One region of the Gordonia sp. NPDC062954 genome, then DNA from elsewhere that is predicted to be linked to it. Evidence: riboswitches for the same ligand, from Rfam matches in the RefSeq annotation. Region 1 holds a riboswitch; the other holds the start of a gene.
What was found. A riboswitch is a leader RNA that binds a small molecule or an ion and turns the genes downstream of it on or off. The one in region 1 is predicted to bind S-adenosylmethionine.

Region 1 (5,670 bases):
TCCCGCGAGGTACGCCGCAACGAAGGTCTGGAACGATCGCCACTGATCGTTTGAGGTGAACCCACTCATAGAACGCTCTCCTGCTTCGCAGTATTCAGGGGCGCGGCGCTGGGCGGCCCGGTGGATGGTCAGGGGCACCGGAGGCCAAGGCCCGACGCACATCAGCCACTAGCTTTCGTCTTCCAACTCCTCGAATCGTCCCGCAGCGACTTGACCCTCGAGCCATCTGCCGAAGTCGCCTGTGGAAGCCGCATCTGTGCCCAAGTAGACCTTGAACACGTCATGAATGTCGACGAGACAGTCACCGACTGTGTCGAGGTACTCCGTCGTATCTTCGTCGTAACGGTCTCCCAGATCGTTGAGCACAAATCGGAGTATTGCGAATCCAAGGCGGACCCACTGCGCAGGATCACTCGCGGCGCCCCCGTTGGTCGGAGCGATACCGGTAAGCCGGTCATGCCCTTCCAAACCCAAGTCGCTCCACGTGTACGTCACGACCACGTTCTCGCCGTCGGGCCACGCCAGCACACCACTCGTCGGTGAACTCGACATGGGCGACAGGTCGTTGACCAGACTGATGTCCTCGTACCATTCCACCGTTCGGTCACCATCCCAGATGAAATCGATGTCGTACGCCTTAGGGTCGCCGCCCCAGGCATCCATCCACAAGGTGAGATTCACCGCGCCGGCCTCGACGGTATTCGGCAGCTGGTCTGCGGGATCTTCCTGCCACGGGTCCAGGTCGAGTTTCAAACCTGCATCGGTACGTTGGACTTGGTGGGACCCGATTCCTCGCCCTTCGAAGTCCACGGCCTGGTCCAGCGAAACCCCTTTCTGGATAAAGTCGACGATCTCGTCGGCGTCCATGTCTGTCTGCCCGAGCCACGCGGCGGCCGTATCGAGCGCTACACCAGCACGGACAAACACGACCGCGGCGCGGATCGGGATATTCGATGAGGTCCAGGCATGCGCCTCTGTCAGCGACAGGTCTGCTCCGAGAGACGTCGCGGTGTCCGCCGGCGGAAAACCGGAGTCAACCCATTCATGCACGGTGACGATGTCCACGTCGCTGTCCAATAGTTCGACAGCTTCGGTCACCGACAGTCCGGTGCCGAGCCATTCCTGTGCGGTGTTGGCGTCAAGCCCCCTGGCGTGAAATCTCACGGCCACGTCTGGCGAAACGTCTGCCCCCATCCAGTCGCTCCAGGCTGAGGCAGGGACTTCCGATGAACTCCAGTCGACGAGCGTCTGCCCACGAACACCGGCCCTCCGCATCTCGACTACATCCGAGATATCGACACCTGACTCGACCACTCCGATGAGACCCTCCGCGTTCCAATTCTCGATCAATTCCAGGACTTCGTCGAAGGTGACATCGTCTGATAAATAGCCGACAATGCGAGGTAGGGTCGACGGCTTGTGGCGAGCTGACCTCCACCGGTTCACGTGGTCGGGCGTGAGGCCTGCCTGCGACAACAACTTTGGCCATTGGCCGATATTCTGCGAAGGGACACCGGCCGATCGCCAAGCCATAAACTCATCCGGGTCGAGCCCCGCCAAGATGGCCTCCCTCAGCCTGTCGGGCGTGGGTCCGAAGCGGGCTAGCACACTAACCCACGGCCTCACATCGGCAGGTGTTTCAAACACTGCTCTGGCGATCGTTAGATGGGCATCTCCCAACCCCAATTTCAGCCATTCGTCGTCGACTCTCGCCGCGTCCGTCATCGGTTCGCTCCTTCACACCCTGCATGCTCTGCGACGACTGACACCCAGGGTGCACTACGGCACGGCACGTCCTCCGACAGCCCCTGATAGCGGCCAATGAGCGAAGTTCGGTCGTCCAACACATTCAAGCTCAGGTTCGTCACTGTGTGCAGCAGCGCCGACAACTGTGGCTCGTGCGCGGCCGGCCGGTGCGGGCGCAGTAGGTCACAAACGTGAGTAGGGCTCTGCCAGAAGATTGGCAGCGGCGCCGATGGTGAGTCGATGCAGTTCCACCAGGGCGTCCTCATCAAGCGTTCTGGAGATGTAGCCGCCGGCGAGCACGAACGCCGTCGCTAGAGCGCCCTGTTGGCACCAGTCGAACACCATGCGCTCCCGACAGGCGAGTACGTCGGCGGTGATGTCGTCCAGACCGCCCACAACGCAGTCTTCGTGGGGGTCCATCCCCGCGTTGTACAGGCACAGATCGATCGCGGTGGCATCGACCTGGGCCAGTGCCCCCTTGATGGTGGTCAGGTACTCGTCGGCGCTGTGCACCAGCGTCAGGGTCGAGTTGGCCTGCCCCGGGTAGCGGTCGAACGAGCTGACCGACACATCGACCTGCGTGATGCGCTCGTCACCTTTGATGAGCTGGGCGGTGCCGCCGCCACAGTGTGCGTCGAAGTCGAGGATCAGCACCGACCGCGCTGCGCCCTCGTGCAGCAGTCTCTTCGCCGCGACTACCAGGCCATTGAAAGTGCAGAATCCTGCGCCCTCGTCGTAACGCGCGTGGTGCAGTCCCGAGGACAGCGAGCCGGCCACGCCCTCATCCAGGGCGCTGCGTGCCGCTGCCACGACGCCGCCGTTGCACGACAGCACCATCTGCCACAACGCGGGGTCCCATGCGAATCCCTGCGACTCGGCAAGCCACTGCGGGTTGCCGGTCTGCACTGCTGCCACATACTCGGGGTCGTGGACGCGGGTGAGGTCGCGCACGGTCAGCGGCGTCGGAGCGGTGACCTCGACACCCTCAATCGGGTCGCTGGCCAGTGAGTCGGCGATCCAGCCGGACTTGCGGGTGGTGTCGAAGCCGTACCCGGCGGCGACGTAGTCAGGGTGGTAGTAGAGCTTCACAGAGATCGGTCTCCTTTCGGTCGGTCCTGGGTCAGCACGCTCGCGGGGTTGTGTGCCCACCGCGTTCGTGAGCGGGTAGTCGGCGGTTGTCAGATAACGCGAATCTCTTCGACTCGCAGCCTCCGGCGGGGAGGCGCTCTTGCCCGGCACCGGTCGGTGCGGGCCGCTTCGGCCATCCGGGCCACCCATGAACGTGGGGTTGGCGTGCCGCCCAGCCGGAGCGTCGGGGTCGGCGACTCATGAAGCGTCATCAATATAGCGAGGCGCACCGACATTCTTCTTGAGTCGCAGGCATCTCGAAGGCGCTGCAGCCACCGCACAGCGCCATCACTACGGCACCGTCAGCGAGCACTACCGTCTTGAATCCACCGCCAACCTCGGTGAGTCTGCCGGTCGGTCGCACACGCGAACAAGGACCAACGTCGGCCGTGCCAGGCAAAGATCGCCACCTGGCCGAATCGCCCTCCGATATCGCGGGCACGGGCGTCGGTGAGTCCGAATACCGCCCTGCTGGTCTCGTGATAATCATCATCGAGGCTCAGCCCAACGGCATGCATGAAATGAACACTCTCGGTGTCTAGTTCATGATCCAACACCGACAGGCGAGCAGCATTCTCGTCACTCGTGGGCACGGAGTCGGGCTGGACAGCTGTAATGACATGCAAAGGGCCAAGGGGTGGCAACACCTCGCCGCTCTCGGCTGGCCAAACCGTTCCACCCCCAGCGGGACTGTCGATGTGAACCTTGGTCCTGAGGTACTGCTTCCACAGATCGTCGTCTTCTGCATGGCGCACCAGCTCGCCTCGGTTTGGCCACACAAAGTCTGAGTGCGCGTGCTTCGATCGAGCCATTAGTTCCCCCGAGAGAGACGCCGAGATGTCTCGACGTCTTCGTCGTTGGCGGCAGGACGAGACTTCAGAATGCCATCGTACGACTCCGAACTACGCGCGAATCCGGTGCGACAGCCCTTCTGCAACGCGGTAAGTGGGTCACACATCCGGGAACCGGCACGCAAAGACGCTCGTGCTGCCCATACCGATGTCACCCCGTGCGCTCGCCCTCATCCGATTTGGTCAGGGTCGGGGGTGCCAATTGACGAGTAAGTCAGCAACATCGGACCGACATCGAGCATTCCCAGATACTCGTTGCCCTTCAGCACGTTCAGTGATCCATCCCAGGCATCCGGCAGTTCCTTAAAGTTGGCAACTGAGTTGTCGAAGCTGGAGGCCTGCTCCCACCACTGGGCGAAGCCATGATCGGGGGCGGGCCGGGCAGCAGCTGCTTCGGCCGCAGCCGCGCGCACGCGATCGCGCTCTGTTGTTTCATGATCAACAAATTTCCAAGGCTGGCCGATCGTTTCAGCGATCCATGCCGCTTCGGCGGCCAAATCGGTACCGGACTGCTGCGCGACCTCAATAACCCTATTGCGAAGCACCTGCGGCACTTCCTCGGCCGTAGCGGTTGGATTATTCCACTGCACAAGAACATTCGGGAGTGTACCGTCAACCAGCAGCTTGGTTCCGTCCTCCTGGTACCGCGCCAATTGAGGGCCGTCACTGACAGGGCCGAGGACGCAGTAGTAGGGCGCCGATGGGTGTCGGCGGTAGTACATCAGGTATTCGGCCCCGTCGGGCAGGGCACAAACCTCCATACTGGTGACCGTCGGACCCATCGGGTTGAACCAGATCGCCACACTGACGGTTTGACGACGCTCCATCCACAGCAGGCGACGGTCGGCGGGCTCGTCCTCGGTTTTTTGCCTGCCCGCAAGAGCCGGTCGAGCTTGTTCGGCGATCGACGCGATGACCCATTCCGCTCGTTGTGAAGAGTCGTTCAGCAGGCCGCCTTGCGGCTCCCACCGCAATGGAACCCGGGCGATTTCACCGAGGACATCGCTCAGCGTTGAGGTGAAGCCCCACAGATCTGCCGCCGACCTACCGTCGTAGGAGCCAAGCTGTTCTTGACAGCGAACCTCTGACATCGTGTTCCACTGCTGATAGACGAGATGACCGGCCTCATAGCTCCAGCCACCCAGGAGGTTCGTCTCGGAATCAACAAAGAGATGCCACGTCATCGCCGAGAGTTGTTCGGCAAGCGGGTCTGAGATCCTGTCAGCGCCCAACTTCAGGGAACTCTGCCAGCATTCCCCGGCGATGGGATGCCGTGCATAGCCTGCGTTCATGTGCACATCGCGGCCGTTGAACGTACCTATGGGCAGTCTCATCTGATTCCGGTCGCACCAGACCTGAGCCCGCGGCACGTCGACAATCTCGGCGATGGTCGAAGCTGCGTCCTCCACGGAGGGCAACTGGTACTTCGTAAGGTCCAGTATCCACTCTGGTCTGCCACGGATTGTCTCCAGCAGGTAATACGTCGCATCGAAACTCTGCCGCGGTGCACTCCGCCGAGGAGGGTGACCGTAGGCAGGTACGCCACCGACAACCGACGCGAGTCGCTCTGCGATGACATCCGACATCCACGCGCTCAATTTGGCCTTCTCGGACAGGCGCAGGATGAATGTGTCCCAATGCGGAGGAGCACAAATCGCGACAAGGGCGTGGATGGTGTGATCAACGGGGTTGTAGGCGAAACTCCAGCCGACGGCATGGCGATTCAGCGCAAGGCAGATGTGTGACGCCAGTGTGCCGCTGGACACGTGCTCGACGATAAGGGTGCGGACCCGCCACTTCACTCTGCCATCCGGTAGTACTTCGACCGACGTGGTCTGTGCCAGTCGAGCCTGCCAGTAGGTGGCTTCCGACCCGTTGACCTCGAGCCACTCATCGTCGGCCCAGAAGAACCCACGAAGATAGTTCGCCAGAAGTGTCTCCGCTG
Region 2 (5,670 bases), on a different contig from region 1:
CCCGTAGCGGGATCAGCGCCTCGTCGCCCATCCGGTTCTCGATCCAGATGAAGGCGGCGATGCCGACGACGCCCACCACGTAACACAGCCAGGCAGCTCCGGAGGTCCAGCCCCATTCGCGGCCCTGCTCGGCGACGATGAGCAGCGGCGCGACGGCGATGGCCAGGGCGGTGGCACCCCAATAGTCGGTACGGCCACCCTGTCCCTTCTGCTGGTCGTAGTTGAGGACCTTGTAGATCAGCACCAGCGCGGCAATCCCGATCGGCACGTTCACCAGGAAGACCCAGCGCCAGCCGGTGACGAACAGGATCGACGACTGTCCGGCGAAGAGACCACCGAGCACCGGACCCAGGACGCTGGAGGTACCGAACACCGCCAGGAAGTAGCCCTGGTACTTGGCACGCTCACGCGGCGGCACGATGTCACCGATGGTGGTCAATGCCAGCGTCATCAGGCCACCGGCGCCGAGGCCTTGGAAGGCACGGAAGGCCGCGAGTTCGTACATCGACGTCGCGATGCTGCACAGGAACGATCCGATCACGAAGATCGAGATGGCCACCATGAAGAACGGCTTGCGGCCGTACATGTCCGACAACTTGCCGTACAGCGGTGTGACGATGGTCGCCGTCACCAGGTAGGCGGTCGTCGCCCAGGCCTGCATGTCGTAACCGTTGAGGTCGTCGGCGATGGTCCGGATCGATGTCGACACGATCGTCTGGTCCAGCGCGGCCAGGAACATCGCGCTCATCAGGCCGGCCAGCACCGTCAGGATCTGACGGTGACTCAACCCGGCGCCGGCGACGTCGTCGTCGCGGGCCGTGGCTGTGGATTCTGTCATTTCTGTCCTTTCACAAGCGCTTCGAGCGAGCCGGATCCCGTCTTGGCGCACGGGGGTGCGATCACGGACTCCGCGGCGTCGACGAATCTGCCGAGCAACCCGACCAGGGCATGCAGTTCGTCGTCGCTCCAGTCCGACATCGCTTGGTCCATCGCTGCGCGACGCACCGTCCGCATCGCCTCGACCCGGCCACGACCCTCGTCGGTGATCACCAGCTGGGTGGCGCGACCGTCGTCGGGGTCTGCTTCCCGGCGCACGAGCCCGAGATCGACGAGTTGGGCCACATAGCGACTCACCGTCGACGGGTCGGCGTTGAGACTCTCGGCGAGTTCCCGTGACCGCATGGGCTGGCGGGCCAGGTGGAAGAGCGACTTGAAGGCGGCCGACTCGAACTCACCGTCCGGCGTCTTGAACGTGGTGTGCGCCGCACGGTCGCGGATGCGGACGTATCGGGCGAGAGTGTCGAACAGCTCGTCGAGAGCTCTCTGGCCGAGCATCACGCCTCCGTGTGGTCACGTTTCGGGGCCTTGCCCCCGCGAGTCCTTTACTTTCCCTTTGCGATTAGTTGCGTCCCGCAACTAGTTGCCGGACGCAAGTATGCGCGCGGATTCGTGGGAAGGCAAACCGTTACCTACGATCAGAAAACGTGACTCCTCAGCCGCCTCCCACATCGGGCAACCGTCCGCATTTCACCTCCATGCCCGATCTCGCCCTTCGCGATCTCGGGGGCGCGGTGGTCTGGACCAACGACGACCTGTTCGCCGAGGCGCAGAACCTCATCAAGACGCCGGCGGCGCAGTACCAGCCGGCCACGTTCGGTCACAAAGGCCAGGTCTACGACGGCTGGGAGACCCGGCGACGGCGGCAGAGCGGGGTCGACCAGGCGATCGTCCGACTCGGCGCGCCCGGCGTCATCTACGGCGTGGTGGTCGACACGTCGTGGTTCAAGGGCAACTATCCACCGCACATCTCGGTGGAGGCCGCCGCAGTGGAAGGCGTCGTCTCGGTCGATCAACTACTCAACGACGTCGAGTGGGTCACGATCGTCGACAAGTCCCCCGCCGAGGGTGACACCCGAAATCCGTTCAAGGTGGACGCCAAGAATCGCTTCACGCACGTGCGACTGACGATGCACCCCGACGGCGGCGTGGCCCGCTTCCGCGTGCACGGTCGCGGAGTGCCCAACCCGCACTTCTTCCGCTACGGCCACTTCGACCTCGCCGCACTGGAAAACGGCGGCCTGATCACCGCCTGCTCCAACATGTTCTACAGCTCCCCCAACAATCTGCTGATGCCCGGACGCGCCCGCAACATGGGCGAGGGCTGGGAGACCTCGCGGCGCCGCGACGACGGCAACGACTGGGTCCAGGTCCGGCTGGCCGGGCGCGGCCAGGTCAGCCTCGTCGAACTCGACACCAGCTACTTCCTCGGCAACGCTCCCGGCGCGGCGACGGTTCGGGGTCGCGACGGCGAGAACGGCGAGTGGTTCGAGGTCCTGCCCCGCACCGAGCTGCAGCCCGACACCCGCCATCGCTTCGTCATCGACCTCGATCGTCCGATGACCGAGGCGCGCATGGACATCTACCCCGACGGTGGGATGGCGCGGTTCAAGCTGTACGGCACATTGACCGACGATGCGGAGGCCGAGCTCATCGAGCAGTGGGAGCGTGGCGAGGCCTGAGCTTCGCGCGCATCTATCGCGCATCCGCGCATGTCGAGACGTGCGCGGATGCGCGCTCGGTGCGCGGATGTGTCAGGCCTGCAATCGGTGCAGCGCCTCCACCAAACGGTTGATGTCGTCTGCGCCGGTCCCCAGGCCGAAGCTCGCGCGCACCGCACCATCGGGAAAGCCGAGCCGTTGCAGCAGCGGATGTGCGCAGAACTTTCCGTCGCGCACGCCGATTCCCGCTGTGTCACTGAGATGTTCGGCGACTTCACGGGGCGCGTGACCGTCCACGACGAACCCGGCTATACCGACCCGGTCGGTCGAGTCGTCGAAGATCCGCAGCAGCTCGACGCCGGCGATCCCGGCCAGTCCGGCGTCGAAGCGACCCAACAGCTCCGCCTCATGCGTACCAATGGTCTCGAAGCCGATGCCGGCCAACGCCTCGCAGGCCGCCGCGATCGCGATGGCGCCCAGCACGTTCGGTGATCCCGCTTCGTGTCGAGCTGCGCCGCTGCGCCATTCGACACTCGCCGACGCTGCGTCGTCGAGGGTGACTGCCGCCGACGCACCGCCGCCGGCGAGGTACGGGTCGGCCGCGTCGAGCCAGTCCGCCCGGCCGATCAGCACCCCGGCGCCGAACGGCGCGTAAAGCTTGTGGCCGGAGAACACGAGGTAGTCGATACCGTGGCTGACCATCGACACCGGCCGGTGCGCGACGAGCTGGGCTGCATCGACCAGGATGCGGGCGCCGTGTCGGTGGGCCAGCGCGGCGAGCCGGCCGATCGGCAGCACTTCACCGGTCACATTGGACGCCGCGGTCACCGCCAGCAACGCAGCCGGCGCCGCCGCCAACTCCGCCTCCAGCGCAGCCAGGGTGTCCTCGATCGTCGACCGCGCCCGCACCACCCGCGCGCCCCCGGCGCGCTCGCGGGCCGTCCACGGCAACAGATTCGCGTGGTGCTCGATATCCAGGACGACGACATCGCCGCGAGTGGCCCGGGCGGCCAGATTGATCGCGTCGGTGGTGCCGCGGGTGAACACCACGGCGTCGTCGATCCGTCCGCGCACGAAGGCTCGTACCGACTCGCGGGCCGACTCGTACCTGACGGTGGTGACCTGCGAATGATGTCCGGCACCCCGATGGACGCTCGCGTACTGGCCGAGCGCGGCCTGCACGGCGCCGGCCACCGCGGCCAGCGCCGGCGCACTGGCCGCGTAGTCGAGGTTCACATAGCGCACCGACCCGCCTGAGCACAGTGGAACGTGCGCGGTGGCGCCGACGACCTCGGCCAGCGGCGGGATCGGGGTCGGCTGCGGGCACGCGGGCAGCGGCGCAGCCGCGAGTGACGTGATGAATGGGTCTGACAGCACAGTGGACATGAACGCTCCTAGGGAATCCGCACTTGCCGTGGCCACCTCGACCACAGCCGGGTCGTCACCCGGAGCACCCCACCGCGGAGGAGGGTTGCCGGCCAGCGAGCCGGGGCTTGTCACTGGCACTCATGACCCGCATCAACAGTCGCCCATCGGCCCCGGATGAGTCAATTTCCGATCATCGTGAGCGAAACCCGGCGAGCCGCGCCGGTACCGTGAGGTCATGTCCACTTCCGACGGCGACGACCGCGAGGTGTTCGTGCTGTCCCGACCCCACGGCACCGTCCGCGCCCGTGGTCGTCGGCGTGCGTTCACCGACACCGCCGCCGCCCGCGCAGCCCTCTCCACGGGTGACGTTCGGGCCATCACCGGGGCAATCCCTTTCGACCCAGCCGACAATGCGGCGCTCGTCGAACCAAAAGTCCTCGATGTGGACGCCGCACCGCTGACGCCGGTGCCGCCGACACCGCGCGAGGTTGTGTCCATGACGGCCCACCCCGATCCACGAACCCACCGCGACCGGGTGGTCGCAGCCATCAAACAGATCGCCGACGGCGTGGTCGACAAGGTGGTCCTCGCCCGCGCCGTCGACATCGTGATCGGGCAGCCGGTTGAGGTCACCGATCTGCTTGCCGCACTGGCGGGCGGCAATGTCGACCACAACGCCTTCGCCGTGGACGTAGGGGCCGTCATCGGCGACGATTCGTGGCTACTCGGCTCGAGCCCGGAAGTGTTGTTGCGCAAGACCGGTCGGGTCGTCACCTGCCGACCGTACGCAGGCTCGGCACGCCGATCCGCCGACCCTACCGCGGACCGTGCGGCCGCCGAGGCGCTCGCGTCGTCGTCGAAAGACCTTGCCGAGCACCGATTCGTCGTCGATTACCTCCGCGACCGGCTCGCCCCGTTGAGTTCGGATCTGGATGCACCGTCGACCCCCGAGGTCCGCTCCACGGGCGAGATCTGGCACCTGGCGACACCCATCCGCGCGACGCTGCGTGATCCGTCGGTCACCGCGCTGGATCTCGCGGCGCTGCTCAGTCCCACCCCCGCGGTCTGTGGCACACCGAGTGATGTTGCCGCCCAGTTGATCCGCGATGTCGAAGACCCACGCGGGCTCTACGGGGGCGCGGTCGGCTGGTGCGACGACGCCGGCGACGGCGAGTGGATGGTCACCATCCGATGCCTGCAGCTTGCCGCAGATCGCCACAGTCTGCGCACCTGGGCCGGCGGCGGGATCGTGGCCCAGTCCGACCCACAGGACGAACTCGACGAGACCACCGCCAAACTCGCGACCGTCCTCAACGCATTGGGTATAGCGCATGCCTGACGACTTCCTGATCGCCCACAACCCGGAGGAAGGTTCGTCGCTCCTCGATACGTCGCCCAGCGGTTGGGCTGACTCTCCGGTGATCGAGTAGGTCCGAGGCGCCAGCCGAGGGCCGTATCGAGATCAGCCCGCCGACTTCCTCACCCCAGCGCCCGATCGAGATCCGCGATCAGGTCGTCGACGCCCTCGAGCCCCACCGAAAGCCGCACCACCGAGTCGGTGACGCCGATGGCGGCTCGACCTTCCGGACCCATCGCGCGATGGGTGGTGGTGGCCGGGTGGGTGATGAGCGACTTCGAGTCGCCGAGATTGTTGGAGATGTCGACGATCTGCAGGCCGTTGAGCACCTCGAAGGCCCGCTTCTTGCCACCGACGCCGTCGCGGTCGGCGATCTCGAAGGTCACCACGGTGCCGCCGCCCGACATCTGCGCCTTGGCGAGTTCGTACTGCGGATGAGACTGCAGG

Region 2: it holds a riboswitch for S-adenosylmethionine, as region 1 does, so the genes downstream of both, ACIGKQ_RS08920 (aminotransferase class V-fold PLP-dependent enzyme) here and ACIGKQ_RS24720 (hypothetical protein) in region 1, are expected to answer to the same signal.

What each region holds. Positions count from the first base shown of each region.
Region 1 covers NZ_JBITWL010000048.1:6,816-12,485, reverse strand. The annotation lists gene ACIGKQ_RS24730 (hypothetical protein) at 1-69, opposite strand, end outside; gene ACIGKQ_RS24725 (hypothetical protein) at 169-1,725, opposite strand; gene ACIGKQ_RS24720 (hypothetical protein) at 1,930-2,835, opposite strand; SAM riboswitch class IV at 2,966-3,080, opposite strand; gene ACIGKQ_RS24715 (DUF3293 domain-containing protein) at 3,177-3,686, opposite strand; gene ACIGKQ_RS24710 (hypothetical protein) at 3,896-5,670, opposite strand, start outside.
Region 2 covers NZ_JBITWL010000006.1:193,806-199,475, reverse strand. The annotation lists gene ACIGKQ_RS08935 (MDR family MFS transporter) at 1-838, opposite strand, end outside; gene ACIGKQ_RS08930 (MarR family winged helix-turn-helix transcriptional regulator) at 835-1,335, opposite strand; gene alc (allantoicase) at 1,536-2,519, shown strand; gene ACIGKQ_RS08920 (aminotransferase class V-fold PLP-dependent enzyme) at 2,592-3,884, opposite strand; SAM riboswitch class IV at 3,899-4,012, opposite strand; gene ACIGKQ_RS08915 (isochorismate synthase MenF) at 4,102-5,205, shown strand; gene ACIGKQ_RS08910 (O-succinylhomoserine sulfhydrylase) at 5,346-5,670, opposite strand, start outside.